Regions from separate parts of the Planomonospora antibiotica genome, predicted to be linked through region 1. Evidence: riboswitches for the same ligand, from Rfam matches in the RefSeq annotation. Region 1 holds a riboswitch; the other holds the start of a gene.

Region 1 (13,197 bases):
CCGCTCGGGCGGCAGCTTCTCCACGACGAGCCCGAGCTTGACCGCCTGGAGCAGCCGCTCCACCGTCTCCTCGAAGGCGTTGCCCGACCGCACCGGCCGCAGCACCGCCGTCAGCGGCGACTCGTCCAAACATCACCTCCGGCTCTTGACAACCCCGTCCTCGGTGCACATCAATGGTCTGATAGTAGCCCAATGAGATTCCGGCGAGGAGGGCGCGTGGACCTCAGCGAACTGCGCAGCGAGGTGGCGGCCAGGCGGATCGACACGGTGCTGCTGGCGGTCGCCGACATGCAGGGCCGCCTGCAGGGCAAGCGGCTGTCCGCGCGCTACTTCCTGGAGGAGGTCGCCGAGCACGCCGCCGAGGGCTGCAGCTACCTGCTCGCGGTGGACGTCGACATGAACACCGTGGACGGCTACGCCATGTCGTCGTGGGACAGCGGGTACGGGGACTTCGTGATGCGGCCCGACCTGTCCACCCTGCGCCGGGTGCCCTGGCAGGAGGGCACGGCCATGCTCATGGCCGACCTCGTCTGGGAGGACGGCTCGGACGTCGCGGCCTCGCCCCGGCAGGTCCTGCGCCGCCAGCTCGCCCGGCTGGCCGAGCACGGCTGGGACGCTTTCGCCGGCACCGAGCTGGAGTTCGTCGTCTACGGCGACACCTACGAGGAGGCCTGGCGCCGCGGCTACCGCGACCTGACCCCGGCCAACCTCTACAACGTCGACTACTCGCTGCTCGGCACCGCCCGGATCGAGCCGCTGCTGCGCCGGATCCGGCTCGGCATGGAGGGCGCCGGGATGTACGTCGAGTCGGCCAAGGGCGAGTGCAACCTCGGCCAGCACGAGATCGCCTTCCGCTACACCGACGCCCTGGCCACCTGCGACAACCACGCGGTCTACAAGAACGGCGCCAAGGAGATCGCCGCCCAGGAGGGCATGTCGCTGACCTTCATGGCCAAGCCGAACGCCCGCGAGGGCAACTCCTGCCACATCCACCTGTCGCTGCGCTCGCCGGACGGCGACCCGGTCATGGCCGGGCCGGGGCCGTACGGACTGTCGGAGACCGGGCGGCGCTTCATCGCCGGGCAGCTCGCCTGCCTGCGGGAGTTCACCCTGCTCTACGCGCCGAACGTCAACTCCTACAAGCGGTACGCGCCGGGCAGCTTCGCCCCCACCGCCGTCCGGTGGGGCGTGGACAACCGGACCTGCGCGCTGCGCCTGGTCGGCGGCCACGGCGCGTCGCTGCGGGTCGAGAACCGGGTGCCCGGCGGCGACGTCAACCCCTACCTGGCGGTCGCCGCGATGATCGCGGCCGGGCTGCACGGCGTCGAGAACGGGCTGGAGCCGGGCGAGCCGTTCGCCGGCAACGCCTACGCCTCCGGCTCCGAAACGGTCCCGGGCACGCTGCGCGACGCCCTGGCCCTGTGGGAGGGCTCCGGACTCGCCCGCGACGCCTTCGGCGAGGAGGTCGCGGCGCACTACGCCAACGCCGCCCGGGTCGAGCTGGCCGCCTTCGACGCGGCCGTCACCGACTGGGAGCTGGTGCGCGGATTCGAACGGATGTGAACATGAAGATCGTCAATCCGGCGACCGAGGAGGTCCTCGCCGAGGTCGAGCTCTCCGGCGCCGCCGAGGTGGACCACGCCGTGGAGCGCGCGAAGGCCGCCTTCCCCGCCTGGCGGCGGGTCGCCCCCGGCGACCGCGCCCGGCTGCTGCGCCGCTTCGCCGCGCTGGTCGACTCCCACGCCGCCGAGCTGGCCGCCCTGGAGACCGCCAACGCCGGGCACACCGCCGACAACGCCCGCTGGGAGGCGGGCAACGTCCGCGACGTGCTGGACTTCTACGCCGGCGCGCCCGAGCGCGACCACGGCCGGCAGATCCCGGTGCCCGGCGGCTGGGACGTCACCTTCGCCGAGCCCCTGGGCGTCGTCGGGGTGATCGTGCCGTGGAACTTCCCCATGGTCGTCATGACCTGGGGGGCCGCCCCGGCGCTGGCGGCGGGCAACACCGTGATCGTCAAACCCGCCGAGCAGACCCCGCTGACCGCGCTGCGCCTGGCCGAGCTGGCCCTCGCGGCCGGCCTGCCCGAGGGCGTGCTCCAGGTCGTGCCCGGCGAGGGGGAGACGGCCGGCGCCCGCCTCGTCGAGCACCCGGACGTCGCGAAGATCGTGTTCACCGGCTCGACCGAGGTCGGCAAGGAGATCGGCGCCGTGTGCGCCCGGCGGGTCAAGCGGCTCACCCTGGAGCTGGGCGGCAAGAGCGCCAACATCGTCTTCGCCGACGCCGACCTGGCGAAGGCCGCCGCCACCGCGCCGTACGCGGTCTTCGACAACGCCGGCCAGGACTGCTGCGCCCGCTCCCGCGTCCTCGTGGAACGGCCGGTCTACGACGAGTTCCTCGGCCTGCTGGCGGAGGCGGTGCTCGCGGTGAAGGTCGGCGACCCGCGCGCCGCCGACACCGAGATGGGACCGCTGATCAGCGCCGCCCACCGGGAGAGGGTCGCCTCCTTCGTCACCGGCACCCCCTACCTGCAGGGCTCCTGCCCGTCCGGACCCGGCTTCTGGTTCCCGCCCACCGTCCTGACGCCCGAGGTCACCGACCCGGCGTTCACCGAGGAGATCTTCGGCCCGGTGGTGTCGGTCGTCCCGTTCGACGGCGAGGCCGACGCCGTACGGATCGCCAACGACACCCGGTACGGCCTCAGCGGCTCGATCTGGACCCGCGACGTGGGGCGGGCGCTGCGCACGGCCCGCGCCGTCGAGGCGGGCAACCTCTCCGTCAACTCCCACTCGTCGGTGCGCTACTGGACGCCGTTCGGCGGGTTCAAGCAGTCGGGGCTCGGCCGCGAACTGGGGGCGGACGCCCTGTCCGCGTTCACCGAGACCAAGAACGTCTTCATTTCGGAGGATTGATGCAGGGAGGACCGATGCAGCGCCTGCAGGACCGGGTGGCCGTCATCACCGGCGCGGCGAGCGGGATCGGGCTGGCCACCGCGCGCCGGTTCGCCCAGGAGGGCGCGAAGGTGGTCTGCGCCGACGTCGACGAGACCGCAGGCGCGAAGGCCGCCGCCGAGGTGGGCGGCCTGTTCGTGCGCGCCGACGTCACCGACGAGGGCGACGTGGTCCGGATGTACCAGGCGGCGGCCGACGCCTACGGCGGCGTGGACATCGCCTTCAACAACGCCGGCATCTCCCCGCCGGACGACGACTCGATCCTGGAGACCGGCCTGGAGGCCTGGCGCCGGGTCCAGGAGGTCAACCTGACCAGCGTCTACCTGTGCTGCAAGCACGTCATCCCGCACATGCGGCGGCGCGGCGGGGGCTCGATCGTCAACACCGCGTCGTTCGTCGCGGTGATGGGCTCGGCGACCAGCCAGATCTCCTACACCGCCTCCAAGGGCGGCGTGCTGGCGATGTCGCGGGAGCTGGGCGTGCAGTTCGCCCGCGAGGGCATCCGGGTCAACGCGCTGTGCCCGGGACCGGTGAACACCCCGCTGCTGCAGGAGCTGTTCGCCGCCGACCCCGAGCGGGCGCGGCGCCGCCTGGTGCACGTCCCGCTCGGCCGGTTCGCCGAGGCCGCCGAGATCGCCGCCGCGGTGGCGTTCCTGGCCTCCGACGACGCGAGCTTCGTCACCGCCTCGCAGTTCCTGGTCGACGGCGGCATCTCCGGCGCCTACGTCACCCCGCTGTAGCCGTGCCCCGTCCCGTCATCGGCGTCACCTGCTACGTCGAGCCCGCCCGCTTCACCGTCTGGGAGACGCCCGCGGCGCTCCTGCCGTACGACTACGTCGACCACGTCGTCCGGGCGGGCGGCCAGCCGGTGATCCTGCCCCCGGCCGGCGACCCCTCCGTCCTGGCCGACCGCCTGGACGGGCTGATCCTGGTCGGCGGCGGCGACATCGACCCGGCCCGGTACGGCGAGCGCCCGCACGAGCGCACGAGCCATGTCCGGGGCTTCCGCGACGACGCCGAGCTGGGGCTGGTCCGGACGGCCCTGGACCGCGGCCTGCCGTTCCTGGGCGTCTGCCGCGGCCTGCAGATCCTCAACACGGCCCTGGGCGGCACCCTCTGCCAGCACCTGCCCGACGCGGTCGGCCACACCGGGCACGCCCCCGCGCCGGGCGCCTTCGGACGCATGCCGGTACGGCTCTCCCCCGGCAGCCGGATCGCGGCGATCCTCGGGGTGGAGACCGACGACGTGGCCCACTACCACCACCAGGCCGCCGACCGGCTGGGCGACGGCCTGACCGTGACCGCCCGGAGCCAGGACGGCACCGTCGAGGCCGTGGAGCTGGCGGACCACCCCTTCGCCCTGGCGGTCCAGTGGCACCCCGAGGCCGACGACGAATCGGCCCTGTTCGAGGCGCTCGTCGGGCACGCCCGCCGCTGAGCGCGCCGGCGGCCGGGGCAGGGGGGCACGACGGCGGTGGTGGCGGGGCGGCGGAGAGGTCCCGGCGGGGGATTTCGCTCGGCGGTCCCGGGCCGTTAGGCTGGCCGCGACACCGATGTGAACCCCGTGCGGGAGAGCGTCCTGACATCCAGGCCAGGACCCCTGAAGGAGCAAGCCCTCCCCGCGAACCTCTCAAGGCAAAGGACCGTGCGGGTAGGTGCCCTCTGGAAAGCAGGCCCCCGAGGTCTCGCCGAAGGTGAAAGTCCGGTAAAAACCGGGCGAAACTCTCAGGCATCCACGACAGAGGGGGAGGATGCTCTCATCCGACCCATGCCTGAGGTGCGATCATGCCCCGACCCACGCCACTGCGCGGCGTCCACACGTCTCTCGGCGCGACCCTGACCGACTTCGCGGGCTGGCTCATGCCGCTCCGCTACGGCAGCGAGTCAGCCGAGCACAACGCGGTCCGCCAGGCCGCGGGCCTGTTCGACCTCTCCCACATGGGCGAGATCTTCGTGACCGGGCCGCAGGCCGGCCAGGCCCTCGACTACGCGCTCGTCGGCCACCTGTCCGTGCTGGAGCCCGGCCGCGCCCGCTACACCATGATCGTCAACTCCCGCGGTGGCGTGCTGGACGACCTGATCGTCTACCGCCTCGCCCCCGAGGAGTTCATGGTCGTCGCCAACGCCTCCAACTACCCCGCCGTGGCCGCCAGGCTCGCCGAACGGGCCAAGGGCTTCGACGCCGTCGTCGAGGACCGCTCCGAGCAGTACGCTCTCGTCGCCGTCCAGGGCCCCAGGTCCCAGGAGATCCTCGCCGCGCTCACCGACGCCGACCTCGGCGGCCTCAAGTACTACGCCGGGCTGCCCGCCACCGTCGCCGGCCGCGAGGCGCTCATCGCCCGCACCGGCTACACCGGCGAGGACGGCTTCGAGCTGTTCGTCGCCAATGACGACGCCGAGCCGCTGTGGACCGCGCTCACCGAGGCGGGCGAGCCGCACGGCCTGCTCCCCGCCGGCCTGTCCGCCCGCGACACCCTCCGCCTGGAGGCGGGCATGCCGCTGTACGGCAACGAGCTGTCCACCGCCCTCACCCCGTTCGACGCCGGCCTCGGCCGTGTGGTGAAGTTTGACAAACCGGGCGACTTCGTCGGCCGGGCGGCCCTCGAACCCCTCAAGGACGTCCCCCCGGCCCGCCGTCTGACGGGCCTGGTCGCGGCCGGCCGCCGCGTGCCCCGCCACGGCTACCCGGTGGTGCTGGCCTCCGGCGGCAGCACCGTCGTCGGCGAGGTCACCAGCGGGGCCCCCTCGCAGTCGCTCGGCAGGCCCGTCGCCATGGCCTACGTGGACACCGCCGCGACGGGGGAAGAGCTGGCGGTGGACATCCGGGGCCGCCACGAGCCGGTCGAGGTCGTCGACCTGCCTTTCTACAGGAGGAACAAGTGAGCAGCATTCCCGACGAACTGCACTACACCAAGGAACACGAGTGGATCGCGGGCGTCGACGACGGCCTGGTCCTCACCGTGGGCATCACCGCCTACGCCGCCGAGGCCCTCGGTGACGTGGTCTACGTGCAGGTCCCCGAGGTCGGCGCGACCGTCGCCGCCGGCGACGCGGTCGGCGAGGTCGAGTCGACCAAGTCGGTCAGCGACATCTACGCCCCCGTCGGCGGCGAGGTCGTCGAGGTCAACACCGCCGTCGTCGACGACCCCTCCCTGGTCAACGGCGACCCGTACGGCGAGGGCTGGCTGTTCCGCGTCCGCCTCGAAGGCGACGCCGCCGACCTGCTCTCCGCCGAGGAGTACACCGCCCTCACCTCCGGCGAATCCTGAAATCTTCTCTCCCGCGCCGTGATCGCGCGCGCCGCCCGGCGCGCGCGGTCCCGGTGACGTAAGGACAAGGACCGATCAATGGCGATCAGCGTCTTCGACCTCTTCAAAATCGGCATCGGCCCCTCCAGCTCCCACACCGGCGGACCGATGGCCGCCGCCCACCGCTTCGCCCGCGGCCTCGACCGCGACGGCCTGCTGGACAAGACCGCCCGCGTCGAGGCCGTGCTGTACGGCTCCCTCGGCCTGACCGGCAAGGGCCACGGCAGCGACAAGGCCGTCCTGCTCGGCCTGTCCGGCGAGAAACCCGAACTCGTCGACGTCGACACCGTCGACGAGCGGCTGGCCGCCATGAGGTCCTCCGGGACCATCCGGCTGTACCGCTCCCGCGAGATCCCCTTCGTCGTCGGCGAGGACCTCGTCTTCGAACGGAAGATCTCACTGCCCGGCCACCCCAACGGCATGCGCTTCACCGCCTTCGACGAGAACGGCGAGACCCTCCGCGAGAAGGTCTACTACTCCGTCGGCGGCGGCTTCGTCGTCGACGAGAACGCCACCGGCGCCGACCGCATCAAGGCCGACGACACCGAACTGCCGCACCCCTTCACCACCGCCGCCGAACTGCTGGCCCGGTGCCGCGAGACGGGCCTGTCCGTCTCCGGCCTGATGCTGGAGAACGAGAAGGCCTTCGGCCGCACCGAGGACGAGATCCGCGCCCGCCTGCTCGACCTGTGGCGCGTCATGTCCGAGTGCGTACGGCGCGGCATCGCCAAGGAGGGCATGCTCCCCGGCGGCCTCAAGGTCCGCAGGCGCGCCCACCAGCTCCACCGGCAGTTGCAGGCCGAGGACCCCGGCAGCGACCCCCTCCAGACGATGGACTGGGTCTCCCTGTTCGCCCTCGCCGTCAACGAGGAGAACGCCGCCGGCGGCCGCATCGTCACCGCCCCCACCAACGGCGCCGCCGGCATCATCCCCGCCGTCCTCACCTACTACGACCGCTTCGTCCGCAGAGCCGACGGCGCGGACGGCCGGCCGGGCGGCGGCGCGGACGACGACGGCGTCGTCCGCTTCCTGCTCACCGCCGGGGCCATCGGCGTGCTGTTCAAGGAGAACGCCTCCATCTCCGGCGCCGAGGTCGGCTGCCAGGGCGAGGTCGGCTCGGCCTGCTCGATGGCCGCCGCCGGACTCACCGAGGTGCTCGGCGGCACCCCCGAGCAGGTGGAGAACGCCGCCGAGATCGGCATCGAGCACAACCTCGGCCTGACCTGCGACCCCGTCGGCGGCCTGGTCCAGATCCCGTGCATCGAGCGCAACGCCGTCGCCTCCATCAAGGCCATCACCGCCGCCCGCATCGCGCTGCGCGGCGACGGCCGGCACTTCGTCGCCCTCGACAAGGCCATCAAGACCATGCGCGACACCGGCCGCGACATGCTCGACAAGTACAAGGAGACCAGCCGCGGCGGCCTCGCCGTCAACGTCATCGAGTGCTGACGGCGGACGTCCGCCCGGCAGGCCGGCCGGGCGGACATCCGGGCGGACGCTGCGAACACCCTCAAGCACCGCCAAGTCCGTCATCGCGGACGAGACCGCCCGTCCCTGGGACTATCGTGGTCAACCTGTTCGTGAAGGTCAGGGAGGTCGCGTGACGACGGAAGCCCAACCGGCGGGCCGCTTCCTCCGCGCCCACTGGCTGTTCCTGGTCGCGCTGCCGGCGGGCGGCGCCCTGCGGGCCCTCGCCGTACTCGGCTACCGCCCCGCCCTGTGGTTCTGGCCCGACTCCTTCACCCACCTCGACGCCGCCCTCGCCCTCCGCCCCACCGAGTCGCACTCCTCCGGCTACCCCCTCTTCCTGCGGCTGCTGAGCCCGCTGCAGAGCGTGCAGGCCGTGGTCGTCGCCCAGCACCTGCTCGGCCTCGCCACCGCCTGCTGCGTCTACCTCCTCCTGCGCCGCCTGGCCGGGCTCCCCGGCTGGGGCGCCACCCTCGCCGCGCTCCCCGCCCTGCTCGACGCCCACCAGATCCAGCTCGAACACCTCGTCACGGCGGACGCGCTCTTCCAGACCCTCACCGTGCTCGCCCTCACCCTGCTGCTGTGGAACCGCCGCCCGTCCGCCCGGACCGCCCTGCTCGCCGGCACCCTCCTGGCCGCGGCCGCCGCCACCCGCGTCATCGGCCTGCCGCTGCTCCTGCTGGTCCTCGTCTGCCTGGCCGTCCGCCGCGCCGGCTGGAAAGCCGTCACCGCCGCCGCCGCGGCCGCCGCCCTGACCCTCGGCGCGCACGCCGCCTGGTTCAGGACCGAGTTCGGCGACCACGGCCTGACCCGCGGCAACGCCCACCTCTGGGCCCGCACGACGACCTTCGCCGACTGCGCCCGGATCAGGCCCACCGGCCCCGCCGCCGCCCTCTGCCCCGCCGAACCGCCCGGCGAGCGCAAGCCGCCCCCCGCCTACCTCTCGGACGGCGGCTCGCCGCTGAACAGGTTCCAGGGCTCCCCCGCCGAACGCGACGCGCTCGCCGGCGACTTCGCCCTGCAGGCCGTCAGAGCCCAGCCCGCCGACTTCCTGCGCACCGGACTCACCGACCTCGCCCACGTCTTCGACTGGGACCGGCGCGTCTACCCCACCACGGAGGACCAGAGCGCCCACGTCTTCCCCGACGCCGCCGCCTCGCTACCCGACACCCCCGCCGCCGGCGGCCGCACCGCCGCCGAGCTCGCCACCGCCTACCAGGCGGACCCCGGCGAACCGCGCCTCGTCGACCCCTACGCGAGCTGGCTGCGCGCCTACCAGGAACACGGCTTCCTGCGCGGACCCTTCCTCGGCGTCGTCCTGGCCATCGGCCTGATCGGCGTCCTGACCCGCTGGCGGCGCCTCGGCGGCGCCCTCCTCCCGCCCTGGACCGCGGCCGCCGCCCTGATCGCGCTGCCGCAGTTCACCTCGGCCTTCGACCACCGCCACGCGGCGGTCGCCGCACCCCTCGCCTGTCTGGCCGCCGGACTGGCCTTCGGCGGGCGCGACTCCGAGACCGCCGCCGACACCCCCGGCGCCCCCGCCGAGGACCCCGTGAGCCCCCCGGACCAGGCCGCCCGGCGGGCCTCAGCGACGGCGGACGTGCACCCGGACGGAGACCCCCAGCGCATCGTCCCCTACCGCCCGCCGAACCCTGTCGACGGCGTCCTCGTTCATCCGCGCTACGAGCTCGCCGACGTCGGTCGCGGGCCCGCAGCGTACCCCGATCCGGATCCGGTCCCCCTCGACCGTCCGGACCCGGACCCGGCTCAGCCCTTCGACTTCTTTAAGCGCGACCCCCAGCATCGCGATCCCGGTCTCACTGCGGCGGCCCCGCCGCCCCCAGCCCAGGGACCGCAGCAGCCAGCGGACCGCGACAAGCCCCAGTACTACAAGTACTAGCGCCGCCAGCCACCCCGCCCCGGGGTCCTCCGCCAGCCGCGCCGGCAGTCCGGGGTCCAGCACCGGCGCCTCCGCCGCGTGCCCCGGGACCTCCCCCAGCCCGCGCAGCACGCCGTACGCCCCCGCCCCGGCCAGCACCAGCCCGGTGACGGTCAGACCGATGCGATTGCCCAGATACGCCCTCATCAGCCCCTCCGCCCGCCCGGACCACCCGGAAACACCCTCATCGGACCCCCGACCCCGGAGACCGCCCGGAAACGCCCTCATCGGACCCCCGGCCGCGCAGACCGTCCGGAAAGACCCTCATCCGATCCCCCGGCCGCGCAACCGCACCACGACCTCGTCACCGCACACCGCGCCCAGAGCGGCCAGCCGGTCCCCGACCTCCGCCCCCACCCGGCGCAGCAACCGCCCCGTCCCGTCCGTCTCCGCGACCACCAGGACCTCCACGCCGCCGCGGCCCAGCCGCACCCGCGCCCGGCCCACCCCGTCCACCGACTCCGCCGCGGCCCGCAGCGTACGGCGCAGCCCCGACCGGGTCAGGCCGATCACCGCCAGGGGATCCCCCGTCTCCAGCGGCACCAGCCGGGGCCGCCCGGGCACGACCGCCACCGCCACCAGCGCCGCACCCACCGCCACCACGCCCAACGCCGCCCCCAGCACCACCGGGTCCGACCAGCTCAGCGCACCCGGCCCGGCCGCGAGCCGGCCGTACACCGCCAGCGCCGAGGACGACCCGCTCAGCAGCGTCACCGTGCCCGCCGCCAGCGCGGACAGCACCACCGCGGCCGCCAGCGCGACCACCGCGCCCGCCGGGCCCCGGCTCGGCCGCAGCAACCGCGCCGCCCTGCGCCCGCCCGCCTGCGGCCGCGGCCCCTCGGGCGCCTCCGGCGCGCCTCCCGGGCCCGCCAGGATCTCCTGGAGAGTAGTCATCACCCGGCCAGGTCTACGGCGCCCACCCCCGCCCCGGTACGGCACGACGCACCGGCCCACGCGATTGCTGACCCGATCCGGAGGAAGAATTTACCCGCGGCCGGTTAACATGAGAGCTACTCATGTATGGTCGGGCGGAGTTATCCTGCCCCCATGGACGACCGCCAGCGCTACGACCGGGCCACCGCGCACCTCGAACCCCCGTTCGCCGTGCTCGACCTCGCCGCCCTGCGCGCCAACGCCGCCGACATGACCCGGCGCGCCCGCGGCAAACCCATCCGCGTCGCCAGCAAGTCCATCCGCTCCCGCCCCGTCCTCCAACGCATCCTCGCCATGGACGGCTACACCGGCACCATGGCCTACACCCTCCCCGAAGCCCTCTGGCTCGCCTCCACCGGCCTGCGCGACATCCTCGTCGCCTACCCCACCGCCGACCGCACCGCCATGACCCGGCTCACCACCGACCCCCGCGCCGCCCGCGAGATCACCCTCATGGTCGACCGCACCGACCACCTCGACCTCATCGAGACCGCCACCGCCGGACTCCGCGACCGCCACGAGATCCGCCTCTGCCTCGACGTCGACGCCGGCTACACCGCCCTCGGCGGCCGCCTGCGCGCCGGAGCCCTCCGCTCCCCCGTCCGCGACGCCGACCAGGCCGCCGACCTCGCCGCCGACATCGCCAAACGCCCCGGCCTCCGCCTCACCGGCGTCATGGCCTACGAAGCCCAGATCGCCGGAGTCGGCGACGACCCGCCCGGCCACCCCCTCACCGCCCGCGCCATCCGCTGGATGCAGGCCCGCTCCCGCCGCGAACTCATCCTCCGCAGAGGCCGCATCGTCCAGGCCGTCCGCCAGTTCGCCGACCTCGAATTCGTCAACGGCGGCGGCACCGGCAGCCTCGCCACCACCACCCGCGAGAAAGCCGTCACCGAACTCACCGCCGGCTCCGGCTTCTACCACCCGCGCCTGTTCGACTTCTACCGCGGCTTCACCGGCCGCCCCGCCGCCCTCTTCGCCCTGCCCGTCGTCCGCCGCCCCGCCCCCGGCGTCGCCACCGTCCTCGGCGGCGGCTACACCGCCTCCGGCACACCCGGACCCGACCGGCTCCCTCAGCCCTACCTGCCCTGCGGCCTGCGCTACGACCCCCGCGAAGGCGCCGGCGAAGTCCAGACCCCGCTCATCGGCCAGCCCGCCGAAGACCTCCGCCTCGGCGACCGCGTATGGTTCCGCCACGCCAAGGCCGGCGAACTCTGCGAACGCTTCGCCACCCTCCACCTCATCGACGGCGACGAGATCGTCGACGAGGTCCCCACCTACCGGGGCGAGGGCCGCACCTTCCTCTGACCCCGCCGCCCACCGGAGCACCGGCCCCACCGGGCCTCGCCCCGAGAGGGCCGCGCACCACCGCCCACCGGAGCACGGAACCACACCGGGCCCCGCGAAGGACCACGCATCCCACCCACCGGAGCACGGGGCCGCACCCGCGGCCCCGCCCCGCACGCCGCCTCCGGCGGCACGTCACCTCCGGCGGCGCCGCCTCACCAGCAGGACCGCCGCCCCGACCACCAGGACCGCCCCCACGCCGATCAGCACCGGCGCCAGACCCGGCGCCTCGTCCGCCCACAGGTCGTCCCCGGGCTCACCCGCCGGTTTCACCGGACGCGGCGAGACCCCCACCGCGTCACCGATCCTGTCCCCGACGGACGCGACGAACTGCTTCGCGTTCGCCTCCACCCTGGCCACCGTCCGCCGCGCGACGTTCTTCGGGCGCACCCGGTCCGCGATGGCGTCGACCGTCTCGGCCAACTCCGCCCGCGTGCGCTCGATCCGCCGCTCCAGCTCAGCCGGATCGGTCTCCGCCATGGCTCTCCTCTCGTCGCCCTCGACGACGATCAGTCTCTCAGGTCCGACGCTCCCCTGACACTTCGGGCAGGCCGGTAAGTTGACCAGGGAGAACCATTCCTCGGAGGAAACGTGACGAAACTCGAACCAGGCGACGCCGCCCCGGAGTTCGCCCTACCGGCCGCCGACGGCACCACCGTCTCCCTCGACGCCCACCGCGGCAGGCGCGTCATCCTGTACTTCTACCCCGCCGCCATGACCCCCGGCTGCACCAAGCAGGCCTGCGACTTCCGCGACAGCCTCGACTCCCTCACCGCCGCGGGCTTCGCCGTACTCGGCGTCTCCAAGGACACCCCCGCCAAGCTCGCGAAGTTCGCCGAGCACGACGCGCTGACCTTCCCCCTGCTCTCCGACCCCGAGCTGGAGGTGCACAAGGCCTACGGCGTCTACGGCGAGAAGACGATGTACGGCAGGACCACCGTCGGCGTCATCCGCTCCACCTTCGTCATCGACGCCGACGGAAAGGTGGAGAAGGCCCTCTACAACGTGAAGGCCACCGGCCACGTGGCCCGCCTCCGCCGCGAACTCGGTCTCGGCTAATGAGGTGCGGTTGGTGCCTTTACCTGAACTAGGATGGCACCGGCCGTATCGGCGGGGCCGTAGTCCAACGGCAGGAGACGCATGACTTAGGATCATGACAGTGCGGGTTCGAATCCCGCCGGCCCCACAACCGAGAAGCGGTAGCCACGCTGGTAGCACCCCAGGTAGCATCGATGTCATGGAGCTAAGCGTCAGC
Region 2 (16,760 bases), on a different contig from region 1:
CCTGAACGCCAGTGCCATCAACGTGCTGGACCTGGAGGCCACCCCGCTGCCCGTCTCCCGCTTCCACACGGCCAAGGAGAACGCCGTCGGCGGGATCGCGCTGCGCACCACCGCGGGCGACCCGCAGAGCGTGGACATCGTCTTCATGGACGACAGCGGCGCCGACCTGTCCCGGTCCGCGCAGCGGAAGCTGGAACGGGTCTTCTCCCGCCAGGAGTTCCGCCGGGCCTTCCCCGGCGAGATCGCCGAGCTCGGCTTCCCCCCGCGGGTGGTCGAGGACTACACCCACGAACTGCTGCGCCGGGTGGACATGACCGGGGTGCGCGACGCCGACATGAAGGTCGTGGTCGACTGCGCCGGGGGCACCTCCTCCCTGGTGCTGCCGAGCCTGCTGGGCCGGGTCGGGGTCGACGTGCTGACCGTCAACAACCGGCTGGACGAGGCCTCGCCCACCGAGACCTTCGCCGAGCGCCGCCGCGACCTGCAGCGCCTGGCGGAGCTGGTCGGCTCCTCCCGGGCGGCGTTCGGGGTGCGGTTCGATCCGGTGGGCGAGCGGGTCTCGCTGGTCAACGAGACGGGCCAGCTGATCAGCGAGGAGCGCGCCCTGCTGGTCGTGCTGGACCTGGTCGCGGCCGAGCGGCGCGGCGGCAGGGTGGCGCTGCCGGTGACCACCACGCGGGTGGCCGAGCAGGTCTGCCGCTTCCACGGCGTGCAGGTCGAGTGGACCTCCACCGCGCTCGACGCGCTCACCGCGGCCTCCCGCGCGCCGGACATGGTGTTCGCCGGGGACGGGCGCGGCGGGTTCATCGTGCCGGAGTTCGGCCCGGCGGTGGACGGGCTGGCGGTCTTCCTGCGCCTGCTCGGCCTGGTCGCCAGAACCCGGCTCTCGCTCAGCCAGATCGACGCCAGGATCCCCGTCGCCAGGCTGCTGCGCCGTACGGTGCCGACCCCCTGGGCGGCCAAGGGGGCGGTGATGCGCTCGGTCATCGAGGCGGCCGAGCGCCAGCGCATCGACACCACCGACGGCGTGCGGGTCGTCGGCGAGGACGGGAGCTGGACGCTCATCCTGCCCGACCCCTCCGAGGCGGTCACCCACCTGTGGGCCGAAGGCTCCGACGCCGACTCGGCGCAGGTCCTGCTGGAGCACTGGGCCCGGATCGTGGAACGGGCGGCCGGCCCGTGAGCCGGACGGGCGGGGATCGAGGGCCTGCGGGGCGCAGGGGATCCGAGGCGGGAGAGGCTCCGCGGGACGCAGGAGAACCAGGTACGGGAGAGGCTCCGCGGGACGAGGGAGAACCGGGTACGGGAGAGGCCTGCGGGGCGGGGCCCCGGGCCGGGAGAGGCCTGAGGGACCTGGGAGGACCCGGCAGGCGGCACGACGCGCCCGACTTGGCGAAGATATGGACCTTGGGCCTTCCCCGCCTGTAACTTTGTCCCCGACCGAACCCCCGGTCCAGTGCTCGCCTTGACCTTTGCGCCTCAGCGGCGTAAGTTGCGGCATTCGCAGTTTGAGCAAACACTTGAGAAGCGAAGAAGCGAGGCGCGCATCCCCGAGCACCGTTGCCGCGCCTTCGCGGTAGGAGGCCGAGCCGATCGATGCCGAGCGTCTACTGCACGCAGTGCGGTCATGCCAACCCCGAGGACGCGCGTTTCTGTTCTCGCTGCGGGTCGCCGCTGACCAGAGCCGAGACACCCGGAGACAGCACGTCGACGATCTCCCTCTCCGGGATCGAGGCCTACGAGGCGGAGACAGGGGAGGCGCTCCTCGCCGAGCGGCAGGCCGTCGAGCAGCTGCCCCCGGGCACGGCCCTGCTCGTCGTCCAGCGCGGACCCAACGCCGGCAGTCGCTTCCTGCTGGACAGTGACCTCACCACCGTGGGCCGCCACCCGGAGAGCGACATCTTCCTGGACGACATCACCGTCTCGCGGCGCCACGTGGAGTTCTACCGGCGCGGCGGAGGCGTGTTCACCGTCCGTGACGTGGGCAGCCTCAACGGCACCTACGTCAACCGCGAGCGGATCGAGGAGGTCCCGCTCTACGGCGGTGACGAGGTGCAGATCGGCAAGTTCCGCCTGGTGTTCCTCACCCGCGGCGCCGCTGGAGGATGATGAGCCCGCAGGCCGCTCGTGCGCACATGAGCATCGGGGAGGTGCTCGCCCTGCTGCAGGGCGAGTTCCCCGACGTCAGCATCTCCAAGATCCGTTTCTTGGAGGGCGAGGGGTTGATCGAGCCGGAGCGCAGTCCCTCCGGCTACCGCAAGTTCACCTACGCCGACGTCGAGCGGCTCCGCTACATCCTCAGCGAGCAGCGCGACCGCTACCTGCCGCTGCGGGTGATCAAGGATCGGCTGGAGGAGGCCGACCGCGAGGAGCGGCCCGTCGCCCGGCCGCGCGCCGTGCCCTCGGAGGCGCAGCCGGAGGTCCGGCTCAGCCGCGAGGAGCTCCTGGCCGCCGCCGAGATCGACGAGGAGACCCTGGCCGAGCTCGAGGACTACGGACTGCTGGCGGCCGTGGCCCGGCACTACGACGCCGAGGCGCTGGCCGTGGCCCGCAGCGTCGGCGCGCTGTCCGCCTTCGGCCTCCGGGCCCGCCACCTGAGGGCGGTCAGGGCCGCCGCCGAGCGGGAGGCCGGGCTCGTGGAGCAGGCCGTCGCGCCGCTGCTGCGCCGTCGCGCGCCCGGTGCGATCGACCGGGCGGACGAGACCGCCAGGGAGATCTCCGGCCTGCTGCTGGAATTGCACGCCTCCCTGCTGCGTTCCGGTGTTCGTGGGGTCCTGGGCCGGTGAGGGCCTGACCGGGCGCCCGCGCCCCCGCGGGTGTTACGTTGAATGAAACGGTTGAACCCAGCGAAAACGGAGCAGCCCGTGTTGCAGATGGAGGTCGTGGGCGTCCGGGTCGAGATGCCCTCCAACCAGCCGATCGTCCTGCTGAAGGAGGCACACGGGGAGCGCTACCTGCCGATCTGGATCGGGATGACCGAGGCGACCGCGATCGCCATGGCGCAGGCCGAGGAGCCGCCGCCCCGGCCGCTCACGCACGACCTGTTCCGTGACGTCATCGACGCGCTCGGTGTCCGGCTGACCACGGTGAACATCGTCGCGCTCCGGGAGGGGATCTTCTTCGCGGACCTGGTGTTCTCCAACGGCGCCGAGGTGAGCGCCCGGCCGTCGGACTCCATCGCCCTGGCCCTGCGCACCGGCGCCCGCATCTTCGCCAGCGAGGACGTGGTCAGGGAGGCCGGAGTGATCATCCCCGAGGACCAGGAGGGGCAGGAGGACGAGGTGGAGAAGTTCAGGGAGTTCCTTGACCAGATCTCGCCGGAGGACTTCGGCCGTGCGGGGTAGGAATTTCGGTGCATTTACGCTTCACGACGCGCCGAGTGGGGTCGTTGACTGAGGCAGATCCCAGTCTTACGGTGCGAGTGAACCTGTGGCCGTGTACAAACCCCCAGATCAGGCCATGGGATGAGAGAAAGCCGGAGGTCCGCAGTGGCGGTCAGCAGCGGCGAAGGAAAGGCGGCCGGCCAGGATGATCCGGGGCGGCGCCGGTCGGCGCGCCAGCGCGCCGGAGAAGAAGGCCTGCTGTTCGACGGGCGACCGGTGAGCCCGCCCGCCGACGTCGGCTATCGAGGCCCCACGGCCTGCACCGCTGCCGGGATCACCTACCGGCAGCTGGACTACTGGGCGCGTACCGGGCTGGTCGAGCCCACGGTCAGGGCCGCGCACGGCTCCGGCACCCAGCGGCTGTACGGCTTCCGCGACATCCTGGTGCTCAAGGTCGTCAAACGCCTGCTCGACACGGGCGTCTCCCTGCAGCAGATCCGGATCGCCGTGCACCACCTGCGCTCCCGCGGGGCCGGCGACCTGGCCCAGATCACCCTGATGAGCGACGGGGCCAGCGTCTACGAGTGCACCTCGCCCGACGAGGTCATCGACCTGCTCCAGGGCGGCCAGGGCGTGTTCGGCATCGCCCTGGGCCGGGTCTGGCAGGAGGTGGAGGGCTCCCTGGCGGAGCTCCCCGGCGAGCGTGCGGAGAGCGACGAAGGCCCTTTAGGCGATCACCCCGGCGATGAGCTGGCCCGCCGTCGGCAGGCTCGGCGCACGGGGTAAAGTTGGTCTCGCTGACGACCCTGTGCGGGAGAGACCCCGACCATGATCGGGGCGCCGAAGGAGCAACCTCCCCGGAATCTCTCAGGCACCCTGTACCGCACGGACGAGGCAACTCTGGAAAGCAGGTGCGTCCGCCAGGCGCGTCTCACCGACGGTGAAAGCCTCCCCGCCAGGGGCAGGTGAAGCTCTCAGGTCGAGATGACAGAGGGGGAGATCCGGCCCGTACGCCCGCGCCCAGCGCCGGTCTCCACCGCCTCGGGAGGCTTCCCATGACCGACCTGTCACCCCTCAGCGAGCTCGCTCCCCCGCCGTTCGCCACCCGCCACATCGGGCCCGACGACGCCGACCAGACCCGCATGCTGGAGGCGGTCGGATTCGCCTCCGTCGCCGACCTGACCGCGGTGGCCGTGCCCGAAGTGATCCGCTCCGCGGACCGGCTGGAGCTGCCCTCGGCGGCGAGCGAGACCGAGGCGATCGGGGAGCTGCGCGCGCTGGCCGCCCGCAACACCGTGCTCACCTCGATGATCGGCCTCGGCTACCACGACACGGTCACCCCCGCGGTCATCCGCCGAAACCTGCTGGAGAACCCCGGCTGGTACACCGCGTACACGCCCTACCAGCCGGAGATCTCCCAGGGCCGGCTGGAGGCCCTGCTCAACTTCCAGACCGTCGTCTCCGACCTCACCGGGCTCGACATCGCCGGCGCCTCCCTGCTGGACGAGGCCACCGCCGCGGCCGAGGCGATGACCCTGGCCCGCCGCGCCGGCCGGGCGAAGTCGGACGTGTTCGTGGTCGACGCCGACGCGCTGCCGCAGACCAAGGCCGTGCTGCGCACCCGCGCCGAGCCGCTCGGCATCGAGCTGGTCGAGAGCGACCTGTCCGGACAGCTCCCCGAGTGCTTCGGCGTCCTGGTGCAGTACCCCGGCGCGAGCGGCCGGGTCCGCGACTTCCGCGCGGTCGCCGAGGCCGCCCGCGCCCGCGGCGCCCAGGTCGTGGCCGCCGCCGACCTGCTGGCCCTGACGGTGCTCACCCCGCCCGGCGAGCTCGGTGCGGACATCGCGATCGGCTCCTCCCAGCGGTTCGGCGTCCCGCTCGGCTTCGGCGGCCCGCACGCGGCCTACATGGCGGTCCGCGAGGGCCTCCAGCGGCAGATGCCCGGCCGGCTGGTCGGCGTCTCCCAGGACGCCGACGGGCGCCCCGCCTACCGGCTCGCGCTGCAGACCCGCGAGCAGCACATCCGCCGGGAGAAGGCCACCAGCAACATCTGCACCGCGCAGGTGCTGCTCGCCGTGATCGCCGGCATGTACGCCGTCCACCACGGTCCCGACGGCCTGCGCCGGATCGCCCGGCGCGTGCACCGGCTCGCCGTGGTGCTCGCCGAGGGCCTGCGCCAGGGCGGCGTGGAGGTCGTGCACGACGTCTTCTTCGACACCGTGCTCGCCCGGGTGCCCGGCCGCGCGGAGCGGATCGTCGCGACCGCCCGCGACAACGGGGTCAACCTCCGCCTGGTCGACGCCGACCACGTGGGCGTCAGCTGCGACGAGAGGACCGAGCTGCTCCACCTGGAGCAGGTCCTGGCCGCCTTCGAGGTCAGCGGCGCGGTCCTGGCCGACCTGGACGCCGCCGCGCACGACGCGCTCCCCGCCGAGCTGCTCCGCACGAGCGACTACCTCACCCACCCGGTCTTCCACGCCCACCGCTCCGAGACCGCGCTCCTGCGCTACCTGCGCCGGCTCCAGGACAAGGACGTCGCGCTCGACCGGTCGATGATCCCGCTGGGCTCCTGCACCATGAAGCTCAACGCGACCACCGAGATGGAGCCGATCACCTGGCCGGAGTTCGCCGGCCTGCACCCGTACGCCCCCTCAGACCAGGCCGAGGGCTACCTGGAGCTGATCAGGGAGCTGGAGCGCTGGCTGGCCGAGGTCACCGGCTACGACGCCGTGTCGATCCAGCCCAACGCCGGCTCCCAGGGCGAGTTCGCCGGCCTGCTGGCCATCCGCGCCTACCACCGGGCCCGGGGCGAGGCCGGGCGCGAGGTCTGCCTCATCCCGTCCTCGGCGCACGGCACCAACGCCGCCAGCGCCGTCATGGCGGGCATGAAGGTGGTCGTGGTCGCCTGCGACGACGACGGCAACGTCGACCTCGACGACCTGACCGCCAAGATCGAGGCGCACCGCGATCGGCTCGCCGCGATCATGGTCACCTACCCGTCCACGCACGGCGTGTACGAGGAGGGCATCACCCGGGTCTGCGAGCTGGTCCACGAGGCCGGCGGCCAGGTCTACGTCGACGGCGCCAACCTCAACGCCCTGGTCGGCCTGGCCAAGCCCGGCGAGTTCGGGGCCGACGTCTCCCACCTGAACCTGCACAAGACCTTCTGCATCCCGCACGGCGGCGGCGGTCCCGGCGTCGGCCCGGTCGCGGTCCGCGCCCACCTCGCCGACTACCTGCCCGGCCACCCGCTGCGCGAGGGTTCGGCGGTCGGCCCGGTCTCCGCCGCGCCGTACGGCTCGGCCGGCATCCTGCCGATCTCCTGGGCCTACATCCGGATGATGGGCGGCGAGGGCCTCAAGGCCGCGACCGAGCAGGCCATCCTGTCGGCCAACTACCTGGCCCGCCGGCTGGCCCCGCACTACCCGGTCCTGTACACCGGCCGGGGCGGGCTGGTCGCCCACGAGTGCATCGTCGACCTGCGCCAGATCACCAAGGAGACCGGCGTCACCGTCGACGACGTGGCCAAGCGCCTGGTCGACTACGGCTTCCACGCGCCGACCATGTCCTTCCCGGTGGCCGGGACGCTGATGATCGAGCCGACCGAGAGCGAGGACCTGGCCGAGCTCGACCGGTTCTGCGACGCGATGATCGCGATCCGGGAGGAGATCGGGAAGGTCGCCTCGGGGGCCTACGACCGGACCGACAACCCGCTGCGCAACGCGCCGCACACCGCCGACTGCGTCGCCGCCGACGAGTGGCCCCACGCCTACACCCGCACCGAGGCCGCCTACCCGGTGCCGTCGCTGCGCGAGGGCAAGTACTGGTCGCCGGTGCGCCGCATCGACCAGGCCTACGGCGACCGCAACCTCGTCTGCTCCTGCCCGCCGCTGGAGGCGTACGAGGACTGACCCGCCCGCCGTACGGCCCGCCCGCGCAAGCCGCACGGATCACCGCGTATGCGAAGACGCGGACGGCCCCGAGTCGTTAGGCTCGGGGCCGTTCCTTACCCGGGGAGGATCTTGAATGCCGGACGTCGACACACACCCCCTGGAGGTCGCGCGCAGGCTGGCCGAGGACGGCGACCTGGACGGCGCCGCCGCGATCCTCGCCGAGCTGGCGGCCGAAGCCGACGGGCCCGACCGGGCCCAGGCGGCGGTGGGGCTGGCCGTGGTGCTCCAGGAGCGGGGGGACGTGCCGGGGGCCCGCGCCGCCGCGCGCACCGCGCTGGCGACCGGTCATCCGGAGTTCGCCGCACAGGCGGCCTGCCTGCTCGCCGAGAGCTTCGAGAGCGAGGACCTGACCGATCAGGCCAGGGCGGCCTGGCAGGCCGCCCTGGGGCTCGGGAACCCCGGCTACGCGCCGCTGGCGCACATGGCCCTGGCCCGGCTGGCCGCGGACGAGAGGGAGGCGGAGGAGGCGCTGCGGGCCGCCCTGGCCACCGGGGACCCCGAGATCGCCTCCCGGGCGGCCCAGCGGCTGGCGGAGTTCCTCCTGGAGGAGGGGGAGCCCGGCGAGGCGGCCGACGTGCTCCTGGAGGCGCTGGCGGTGCCGGACGTGGCCGATCCGCCGCGGCTGCGGGTGCTGCTCGGTGTGGCGCACCTGGAACTGGCGTGCGCGGAGTTCGAGGGGGCGGTGGAGGAGGGCGGCGACGTCGAGACGAGCGCGCTGGCCATCGAGCTCCTGGCCCGGACCCTCCCGCTGCGCGGGCGCGACGAGGACGCCGAGCGGGTGTGGGGCTACGGCCTCGGCCACGCCGACGAGCGGCTGGCCGCCCAGGTCCGGCTGCGCCGCGACCGCGACCTGTGAGCGCGGGCGGACCGTGACCGCTCGGGGCCGGGCCGCCGGCCCGGTGGCCGATCCTCCCGCGGGACCACCCCTCCGCGGACGGCACGGCCCCGGAGGGGGCGACCGGATCAGTAGTCGCGGTAGTCGCGGCGGCGCCAGTTGCCCAGCGCGTGGGCGAGGTTGACCGCGATGATGCCGCCCCAGGCGAGCAGCAGTCCGGCGACCCCGGCCTCGCCCGCGGCGATGCCGGTCAGCGGGATGCCGATGCCCAGCGAGCCCAGCGCGATCGTGGCCGACGAATCACCGCTCCTGCGCTGCTTCTTGGGGGGCGGTCCGTACGGCGAGGAGCCGGTGGCATGGACCTCGGCCCGCACGCGGGCGGCGATGGTCGCGTCGAGCCGCTCGACGAACGACTCGACGAGCGCCGTTTCGTACTCGGGGCCCAGTTCGCGCCGGGCGTCGAGGGTGGCGCGCATGTCCTGGCGGATGTCGTGGTTTTCCTGCACGTTCCCAGTCTGCACCCTGCGCGGGGGCATGGCATCGGTCATGAGGACGAGATCCGCGGACGGCACCGGTAGCGTTCCCCCATGGAGATCGTGACGCCGCACGGCCCTGCGCGGGCCGAGATCGACCCGGTTCCGGACCCCCGGTTCCTACTGGTCCTCACGCACGGCTCGGCCGGGGGAGTGGACGCGCCGGACCTGCTGGCCGTACGGGACGCCGTGCTGGGGATCGGCGGCCTGGTCGCCAGGGTGACGCAGCCGTTCCGGTTGCGCGGTGCGCGGGCGCCGGGCTCGGCGGTCAAGCAGGACGAGGCGTGGGCGGCCGCGGTGGCGGAGCTCCGCCGGAGTCACCCCGGCCTGCCGATGGTGCAGGGCGGGCGGAGCAACGGGGCCAGGGTGGCCTGCCGTACGGCGGGCGCGGTGGGGGCCGAGGCGGTCGTCGCACTGGCCTTCCCGCTGCACCCTCCGGGCAGGCCGGAGCGCTCCCGCGCGCAGGAACTGCGCGCTGCGGGCGTGGACGTGCTGGCGGTCAGCGGGGACCGGGACCCCTTCGGCATGCCGGAGGCGGAGGACGTCGCACGCCTGGTCGTGCTGCCGGGGGAGGGACACGACCTGAAGAAGGACCCCGCCCGGGTGGGCGAGGCCGTGGCCGGGTGGCTCGACGCCGGAGCGCGGACCCGGCGCTGATCGGGCAGAGCGCGGACCCGGCGCCGATCAGGTGGAGCGCGGCCCGCCCCGGGCGACGCGGATGCTCAGGAGACGCCGGCCAAGGGGCGGTGCGGCTCGATGACGGCACCGTCGGGCAGCAGCTCACCGGTGTCCTCGAACAGCACCACGCCGTTGCAGAGAAGGCTCCACCCCTGCTCGGGGTGGGCGACCACGGTGCGGGCGGCCTCGCGGCCCGGCCCATCGGCGGAAGGGCAGGACGGCTCGTGCGGGCACATCGGCGTGCCTCCAGATCTCTCGTGTCGGCTCGCCGGGGTCGACGTCGGCGATCGGCGGACACCGTCACCGACGGGACCCCGTTCCCACGTATGACGGGGGACGAGCGTTTGCGGTTGGCATATGACGGTGCGCGCCTCGAACGGGGTGAGGCGCGCACACTGGACAACTCAAGTGTGCGACGGGTCACACCCGTGCGACATAGTCAGTTAGGACCGTTTGAGGGCCATTGGAAGTGGCCCTTCGGTCCCAGCCGGGGACGTGACCTATGACACCGCTGTGTGACCTATGACACAGCGTGCCGCATCACCCGATAACCGGCCAAGTGCGACACGCCGGAGATTGTGTAAACGATCGGTTGCGAACCGGAGACCCGGCCGGAGCCGCCTTCCGCGTCCCGGGCCTTCCGCGCCGGCCCGGGACGGTCAGCCGCGGGTCAGGCCGGCCAGCAGGGCGTCGAGTCCCCGCTCGAAATCCGCGTCGGCCGCCGCGCTGCCGCCGCCCCTGGAGGGCGGCAGCCACGGCTCGGCGTCGTCGTCCGGGCCGGCGGGCTCGGCCCAGCTCGACTGCTGGACCTCCACCGCCACCGCGCCGAAGACGTAGGCGCGCAGCGCCCGCACGGCCTGGGACGCGTCCGGCAGCCCCGCCTCGGCCAGCTGCTCGATCTGCTCCCGCACGGCCATCGCGGCCTGCCCCTTGGGCGGCTTGGTCAGCGCGAGGGCGAGCACCCCGGGGTGCTCCCGCAGCGCGGCACGGCTCGCCCGGCACCATTCGCGCGCGGTCTCCCGCCAGTCGCCGCCCGGCTCCACGTGGACGGTGGTGACGTGCTCGGCCAGGGCGTCCATCAGCGCGTCCTTGCCGCGGGGCAGGTGGTGGTAGATGGCCATCGCCTCCACCTGGAGCGCGTCGCCCAGACGCCGCATGGTCAGCCGCCGCAGCCCCTGGCTGTCGGCGATGTGCAGGGCCGCCTCGATGATGCGCTCCCTGGACAGGGGGATCGGTGGTCGCTTGGCTGGCATGGAGCCATCCTGCCACCAGCTGCCTTACTGTGTAAAGGAAGTCGCCGGTTCCGGCGTGGCGCGTCCGCCGCGCCGGTGCCGCCCGCGCGGTGCGCCGCCCTCCCCTGAGTACGAGGGCCCGCGCCGGACGGCGTAGGCTAACCGCTGTCACCAGCCGGGCAGTCAGGCGAGAGAGGGTAGAAGATGGCGTTTTTCCGACCGCGAGTGAGCCGGGAGGCGGAGGTTCGCTACCACGCTGACCAGGAGGTCGGGAAGAGCTTCCCCGAGCTTCTGCGGAAGGCCCGCCTGGCCGAGGCCGCGCTGCGCGAGGTGCAGGCCGCCACGACCTCCTCCACCGAGCGGCGGGCCGCCGCCCTGGTCCTGGACAAGGCCCTGACCGAGGCGCTGCGCGCCGCCGAGGCCAACCAGCGGGTGGCCTTCGGCGTCAGGTCCTACGACGACCGGCTCCGCCGCCGCAAGGGCAGGGCGACCCCCAGGGGAGCCGAGTGGACCACCGAGGTCGAGCGCCTGCGCACGCTGCGTGAGCGCAACCGCCTCGTCGACATGCCGCGTGACGTGCTCCCCGTCGGCACCGCCAACCGCGCGGGCACCACGCCCTGAGGTCCGGGCGCCGGACGCGCCGAGCCCCGGTACGGCCGGACCGTACCGGGGCTCGCGCGTCTCGAGGGGCTCAGCTGGCCCAGTCGAGCAGCGGCCGGGTGTTGCTCGGGTGGCGCAGCTTGGACAGGGACTCCTTCTCCAGCTGGCGGATGCGCTCCCGGGTCAGGCCGAGGTGCTTGCCGATCTCGTCGAGGGTGTGGGGCTTGCCGTCGACGAGGCCGAAGCGCAGGGCCATGATGCGGGCCTCCCGGGGAGAGAGGTTGCCGAGCACGCCGCGCAGCTGCTCGCCCAGCAGCTGGCGGTCCACCACCTCGGAGGCCTCCGGGGAGTCGACGTCCTCGATGAGGTCGCCGATGGTGGTCTCGCCGTCCTCGCCGATGGTGGCGTTGAGGCTGAGCGGCTGGCGGCTGGTGCGCAGCAGCTCCTCGATCTGGTCGGGGGTCCTGTCCAGCTCGACCGCCAGCTCCTCGGGCGTGGGCTCGCGGCCCAGCCGCTGGTGCATGTCGCGCTCGACGCGGGAGAGCTTGGACAGCATCTCCAGCACGTGCACGGGCAGGCGGATGGTGCGGGCCGAGTCGGCGAAACCGCGCTGGATGGCCTGCCTGATCCACCACATGGCGTAGGTGGAGAACTTGTAGCCCTTGGTGTAGTCGAACTTCTCCACCGCGCGGATCAGGCCGAGATTGCCCTCCTGGACCACGTCGAGCAGGGCCATGCCGCGGTCGGTGTACTTCTTGGCGACGGAGACGACGAGCCGGAGGTTGGCCTCCAGCATGTGGTCCTTGGCACGGCGGCCGTCCTCGGCGACCCACTCCAGGTCGTCGCGGACGTCGGCGGGCAGGCCGGGCTCGGACTCCAGCTTGGCCTCGGCGTACAGGCCGGCCTCGATCCGCTTGGCGAGCTCGACCTCCTGGGCGGCGGTGAGCAGCGTGCGGCGGCCGATCGACTTGAGGTAGGTGTGCACCGAGTCGCCCATGACCGACGACTGGTCGTCCAGGTCCGCCGCCGCCTGCTCCACCTCGGCCTCGAGCTCCGCCTCGTCGGGGGCGGTCCAGCCCTCCTCCGCCAGCTTCGCCTCGAGGTTCTCCGGCTCGTCGTCCGGTCCCGGCGCGGCCTTGTCCGAAGGGGCGTCCTGCGGGGCGGCCGCGGTCTTCTTCTCGGCGGTCCTCCCGCCGGCGGCCCTGGCCGTGCGCGGAGAGACCTTGCGGGCCGCCGTCTTGCGGGCGGCGGTCTTGGCCGCGGCCTTCTTGGTGGCCGCGGCGAGCGTGGGCTCGTCCTCGGCGGCCAGGCTCACGCCCGCCTCGGTGAGCTCGCGCAGGATCGTGCGGCCCTCGGCCGGGCTGATGCCCGCGTCGGCGAAGGCGTGACGCAGCTCCGCGAGAGAAAGGTGACCCTGAACTCGCCCTCGGTCAAGGAGCTGCTCGAGGGTCGTCGGGGCCTCGGTCGAGGTCGCGGCGGCGGTTTGGGGCATGAGGACACCTCCTCCGTTACGGAGTCGTCTGTTTGCAGGTTGTGGGCGTTGACACGTTGCGGGTGGGGCGGCCGGGGGACCGCTCAGCGCACCAGTACCAATAACCCCGCCGACGACCTTTCTGTTCCCGACTTGACGGGGAAAATATGATGGGATGGGCCGGTTTCAACCGGCCCATCCCATCGAAGTCCCGTCACGGCCGCCCCCAGCCGCCTACCCGGTCGGGCCGGCCGGGCCCTCGACCACCGGCATCGGCATCGGCCGGGCCTCCTCCATCCGGTGCTCGGTCCAGTAGCGCGCGACCTTCTCGGGTTCGGGATTGACCTCCTTGGAGACCACGAAGTCCTCCGCGGGGGCGGTCCGCTCCGGCGAGGCGGGCGGGACCGGGGCGGACGGCGGAGCCGATCCTGCGGGGACCGGCTCGTTCGGCTCGATCGCGGGCACGGGTCCACCCGCCCGTCCGGCCCCGCCCGCGGAGGCGGCCGCCGCGACGGACACGCCGCCGGTGAGGACCACGGCGACGACTCCGGCGGAGACCCACGTCTTGCGGGTTGGCTTCATCGGGCTCGTCCTTCCTGCTCGCGTCATCTCTTCGACGTCCGGGAGCCCCTCACGGTTCCCCCCGCAGAGCACGACGGAGCGCGGCCAGGTCCGGCTTGCCGTTGGGCAGAAGCGGTATCTCGGGCATGACGACCAGCTCGGCCGGGGCCGCGTGGGCGGGCAGCCGCTCCTTGACGAAGGCGCGCAGCCCGGCCAGCGACGGGGGAGCGGAGGAGACCACGACGGCGACCACCCGTTCGCCCCACTCGGGGTCCGGGCGGCCGACCACCGCGGCGTCGGCGACCGCCGGGTGCTCGGCCACGACGGCCGCCACGGCCGCCGCGACGACCTTCTCCCCGCCGGTGTTGATCACGTCGTCGGCCCGGCCCAGCACCCGCAGCCGGCCGTCCTCCAGCGTGCCGAGGTCGGAGGTGACGAACCAGTCGCCGTCGCGGGCCGCAGCGGTCAGGTCGGGCCGGAGCCGGTAGCCGGAGAAGAGGACGGGCCCGGCGATGCGGATCCGGCCGTCCTGGGAGCCGCCGCCGATCCGCAGGTCCACACCGCCGAGGGGGCGGCCGTCGTAGACGCAGCCGCCGCAGGTCTCGCTCATGCCGTAGGTGGTGACGATCCGGGCGCCGGCCGCCCGGGCCTCGTCCAGCAGTCCCGGGGGAGCGGCCGCCCCGCCGAGCAGGATCGTCCGGAACGCCGACAGGTCCGCCGAGACGGTGAGGAGGCGGCGCAACTGGGTCGGGACCAGCGAGACGTGGGCGGCCCCCGAGGCGAGCACGGCCTCGGCGGAGAAGCCGTCGTGGACGACCGGCTCGGTCCCCCCCAGCAGGGACCTGACCAGCACCTGCAGGCCGGAGACGTGCGAGGGCGGCAGGCAGCAGAGCCACCGCTCACCGGGCCGGGCGCCCAGCCGCTCCAGGGAGGCCGAGGCTGAGGCGCGCAGCGCGGCGGCGGACAGCTGCACGCCCTTGGGGACGCCGGTGGTGCCGCTGGTGGCGATCACCACGGCCACCTCCGGGGGGACGGGCTCGCCCCCGGCCTGCCGTACGCCGTCCAGCAGGGCCGGGCGCAGGGCCTCCAGCGTCGCCCGCAGCGCGGGGCCGGGCAGGTTCGGAGGCAGGGGCAGGATCGCGGGGCCCGCGGGACCGCTGTCGTCGAGCGCCGCGGCGACCGCGTGGAACAGCGCGGGCCCCGGCGGCAGGGTCACGGCGTGCAGCTCCCGGCCGCCTGCCCGCTTCGGAATCGAACGCATTGGCTGGAGATCCATGATCCAGAAGGGTGAACGGCGGAATTCCATCGACCGTCACCATGCTCGGGATGTTCCGCCTGGCGGCGGGTCATCCCCTGACGGGCCCGCATTCATCCTCGACCCGCAGGCAGAGGCCCTGTGCGGACCTTCGGTAAGGTTAGTGCCGATGAGCCGGACGACGACCGAGGGGTCGGCGCGGGGGAAGGGGCGAGACGATCGTGACGGTCGGCTGGAAGCGGTCGGATGACTACGAGGACGTCGTCCGCGAGGCCGCTGAGGAGACCGCGAAGATCGCGGTCGACCGGCCGGAACGCCGTGGCGTCTCCCGGTGCGGTGCGCGGACCGCCCTGCGGCGGGGCCCGGCCGGCACGGGCGGGCGGGTCCGCCGGGGTCGCGACGTGTCCGAGGAGGAGCGGGCGCCCGGCTTCGGCGCGTCTCCGCGTCGGCCGTAATGGGCGCCAGAGGATCCGGGGCACCGGAGACGGCGGAGCTCCGGGTGTTCCGGATCCCGATGCGGACCCGCTTCCGCGGGCAGACCGCTCGCGAGGGGGTGCTGCTGAGGGGCCCCGCCGGGTGGGGTGAGTTCTCGCCCTTCCCCGAGTACGGCCCGGCCGAGTGCGCCCGCTGGCGCGCCTGCGCCGAGGAGGCGGCCTTCACCGGCTGGCCCGCGCCGCTGCGCGACCGGATCCCGGTCAACGCCATCGTGCCCGCCGTCGGCCCAGAGCAGGCCCGCGCGATGGTACGGCGGGCCCGCTGCGGCACGGTCAAGGTGAAGGTCGCCGAGCGGGGCCAGGCCTTCGCCGACGACCTGGCCAGGGTCGAGGCCGTACGCGACGCGCTCGGCGCGGCGGGCCGGATCCGGGTGGACGCCAACGGAGCCTGGGACGTCGATGAGGCGGTGGCCCGGATCACCGAGCTCGACCGCCGCTTCGGCCTGGAGTACGCCGAGCAGCCCTGCGCGACCCTGGACGAACTGGCCCGGGTCCGCAGACGGGTCGAGGTGCCGGTCGCGGCCGACGAGTCGATCCGGCGCGCGGAGGACCCGCTGAAGGTGCGGGCGGCGGAGGCGGCCGACATCGCGGTGGTGAAGGTGCAGCCGCTCGGCGGTGTGGCGGCCGCGCTGCGGGTGGTGGAGGCGTGCGGGCTGCCCGCCGTGGTCTCCAGCGCGGTGGAGACCTCCGTCGGCCTGGCCGCCGGGGTGGCGCTCGCCGCGGCCCTGCCCGACCTGCCCTACGCCTGCGGTCTGGGCACGCTGTCCCTGCTGGAGGGGGACGTGGTGGCCGAGCCGCTCGTCCCGGTCGACGGGACGCTCCCGGTGCGGCGCCCCGAGGCGGACCCGGGGGCCCTGTCCCGCTACGAGATCGAGTCACCCGCCTGGGTGCGACGCCTGAAGGAGGCACGGTGAACCCCGCGACCGCGCTCGCGACCGTCCTGGTCGACGAGCTGGTGCGCTGCGGCCTCACGGACGTGGTGATCGCGCCCGGTTCGCGCTCCGCCCCGCTCGCCCTGGCCGTGCACGCCGACAGCCGGGTCCGGCTGCACGTGCGCATCGACGAGCGGTCGGCCTCCTTCCTGGCCCTGGGCCTGGCCCGGCGCGGCGAGCGCCCGGTGGCCCTGGTCTGCACCTCGGGCACGGCGGCGGCCAACTTCCACCCGGCGGTCATGGAGGCGCACGAGTCGGGGGTGCCGCTGCTGGTGCTCACCGCCGACCGCCCGCCCGAACTGCGCGACACGGGCGCCAGCCAGACGGCGGACCAGCTCAAGCTGTACGGCACGGCGGTCCGCTGGTTCGCCGAGGTCGGCGTCCCCGAGGAGCGGCCCGGCCAGGTCGCCTACTGGCGTTCCCTGGTGTGCCGCGCCTACCAGCGTTCGCTCGGTCCCGCCGATCCCGGCCCGGTCCACCTCAACCTGGCCTTCCGGGAGCCTCTGGTCCCCGATGGCGACGCCTCCTGGTGCGAGCCCCTGGACGGCGGCGCGGACGGGCCCTGGGTCCGCGCGCGGGTGGCGCCCCCGGGCGTCGCGCTGCACCTGCCGCAGACCCGCAGGGGCGTGCTGGTGGTCGGCGACGGCGCCGTCGGCACGCGCCGGTACGTCGCGGCGGCCGGCATGGCGGGCTGGCCGGTGCTGTCGGAGCCCAACGGCGGCGCCCGCTACGGCGACCACACGATGTCGGCCTACCACCACCTGCTGAGCACCCCGGAGTTCGCCGAGGCGCACCGCCCTGAGGTGGTGGTCACCCTCGGCCGCCCCAGTCTGTCGAAGTCGCTGCTCAGGTGGTTGGGACAGGCCGACGAACACGTCGTGGTCGCCCCCGAC

The links. Region 1 has a riboswitch for glycine ahead of gcvT (glycine cleavage system aminomethyltransferase GcvT). Riboswitches for the same ligand answer to the same signal wherever they lie in the genome.
Region 2: it holds a riboswitch for glycine, as region 1 does, so the genes downstream of both, gcvP (aminomethyl-transferring glycine dehydrogenase) here and gcvT (glycine cleavage system aminomethyltransferase GcvT) in region 1, are expected to answer to the same signal.

What each region holds. Positions count from the first base shown of each region.
Region 1 is NZ_BMQE01000022.1:18,866-32,062, forward strand. It holds gene IEZ06_RS20175 (FadR/GntR family transcriptional regulator) at 1-129, opposite strand, end outside; gene IEZ06_RS20180 (glutamine synthetase family protein) at 193-1,563, shown strand; gene IEZ06_RS20185 (aldehyde dehydrogenase family protein) at 1,566-2,909, shown strand; gene IEZ06_RS20190 (3-oxoacyl-ACP reductase) at 2,924-3,688, shown strand; gene IEZ06_RS20195 (gamma-glutamyl-gamma-aminobutyrate hydrolase family protein) at 3,691-4,386, shown strand; glycine riboswitch at 4,506-4,604, shown strand; glycine riboswitch at 4,605-4,700, shown strand; gene gcvT (glycine cleavage system aminomethyltransferase GcvT) at 4,734-5,831, shown strand; gene gcvH (glycine cleavage system protein GcvH) at 5,828-6,217, shown strand; gene IEZ06_RS20210 (L-serine ammonia-lyase) at 6,296-7,705, shown strand; gene IEZ06_RS20215 (hypothetical protein) at 7,857-9,623, shown strand; gene IEZ06_RS20220 (DUF6286 domain-containing protein) at 9,927-10,556, opposite strand; gene IEZ06_RS20225 (amino acid deaminase/aldolase) at 10,710-11,903, shown strand; gene IEZ06_RS20230 (DUF3618 domain-containing protein) at 12,078-12,422, opposite strand; gene bcp (thioredoxin-dependent thiol peroxidase) at 12,534-13,001, shown strand; tRNA gene IEZ06_RS20240 (tRNA-Leu) at 13,055-13,128, shown strand; gene IEZ06_RS20245 (DUF8778 family protein) at 13,180-13,197, shown strand, end outside.
Region 2 is NZ_BMQE01000016.1:38,743-55,502, forward strand. It holds gene IEZ06_RS16645 (mannose-1-phosphate guanyltransferase) at 1-1,183, shown strand, start outside; gene IEZ06_RS16650 (double zinc ribbon and FHA domain-containing protein) at 1,597-2,109, shown strand; gene ftsR (transcriptional regulator FtsR) at 2,136-2,786, shown strand; gene IEZ06_RS16660 (bifunctional nuclease family protein) at 2,865-3,344, shown strand; gene IEZ06_RS16665 (MerR family transcriptional regulator) at 3,489-4,109, shown strand; glycine riboswitch at 4,125-4,217, shown strand; gene gcvP (aminomethyl-transferring glycine dehydrogenase) at 4,379-7,234, shown strand; gene IEZ06_RS16675 (hypothetical protein) at 7,350-8,132, shown strand; gene IEZ06_RS16680 (hypothetical protein) at 8,240-8,617, opposite strand; gene IEZ06_RS16685 (alpha/beta hydrolase family protein) at 8,699-9,301, shown strand; gene IEZ06_RS16690 (DUF5999 family protein) at 9,367-9,558, opposite strand; gene IEZ06_RS16695 (TetR/AcrR family transcriptional regulator C-terminal domain-containing protein) at 9,982-10,575, opposite strand; gene IEZ06_RS16700 (hypothetical protein) at 10,759-11,175, shown strand; gene IEZ06_RS36350 (RNA polymerase sigma factor) at 11,246-12,646, opposite strand; gene IEZ06_RS16710 (hypothetical protein) at 12,860-13,207, opposite strand; gene IEZ06_RS16715 (AMP-binding protein) at 13,257-14,447, opposite strand; gene IEZ06_RS16720 (hypothetical protein) at 14,663-14,896, shown strand; gene IEZ06_RS16725 (o-succinylbenzoate synthase) at 14,896-15,849, shown strand; gene menD (2-succinyl-5-enolpyruvyl-6-hydroxy-3-cyclohexene-1-carboxylic-acid synthase) at 15,846-16,760, shown strand, end outside.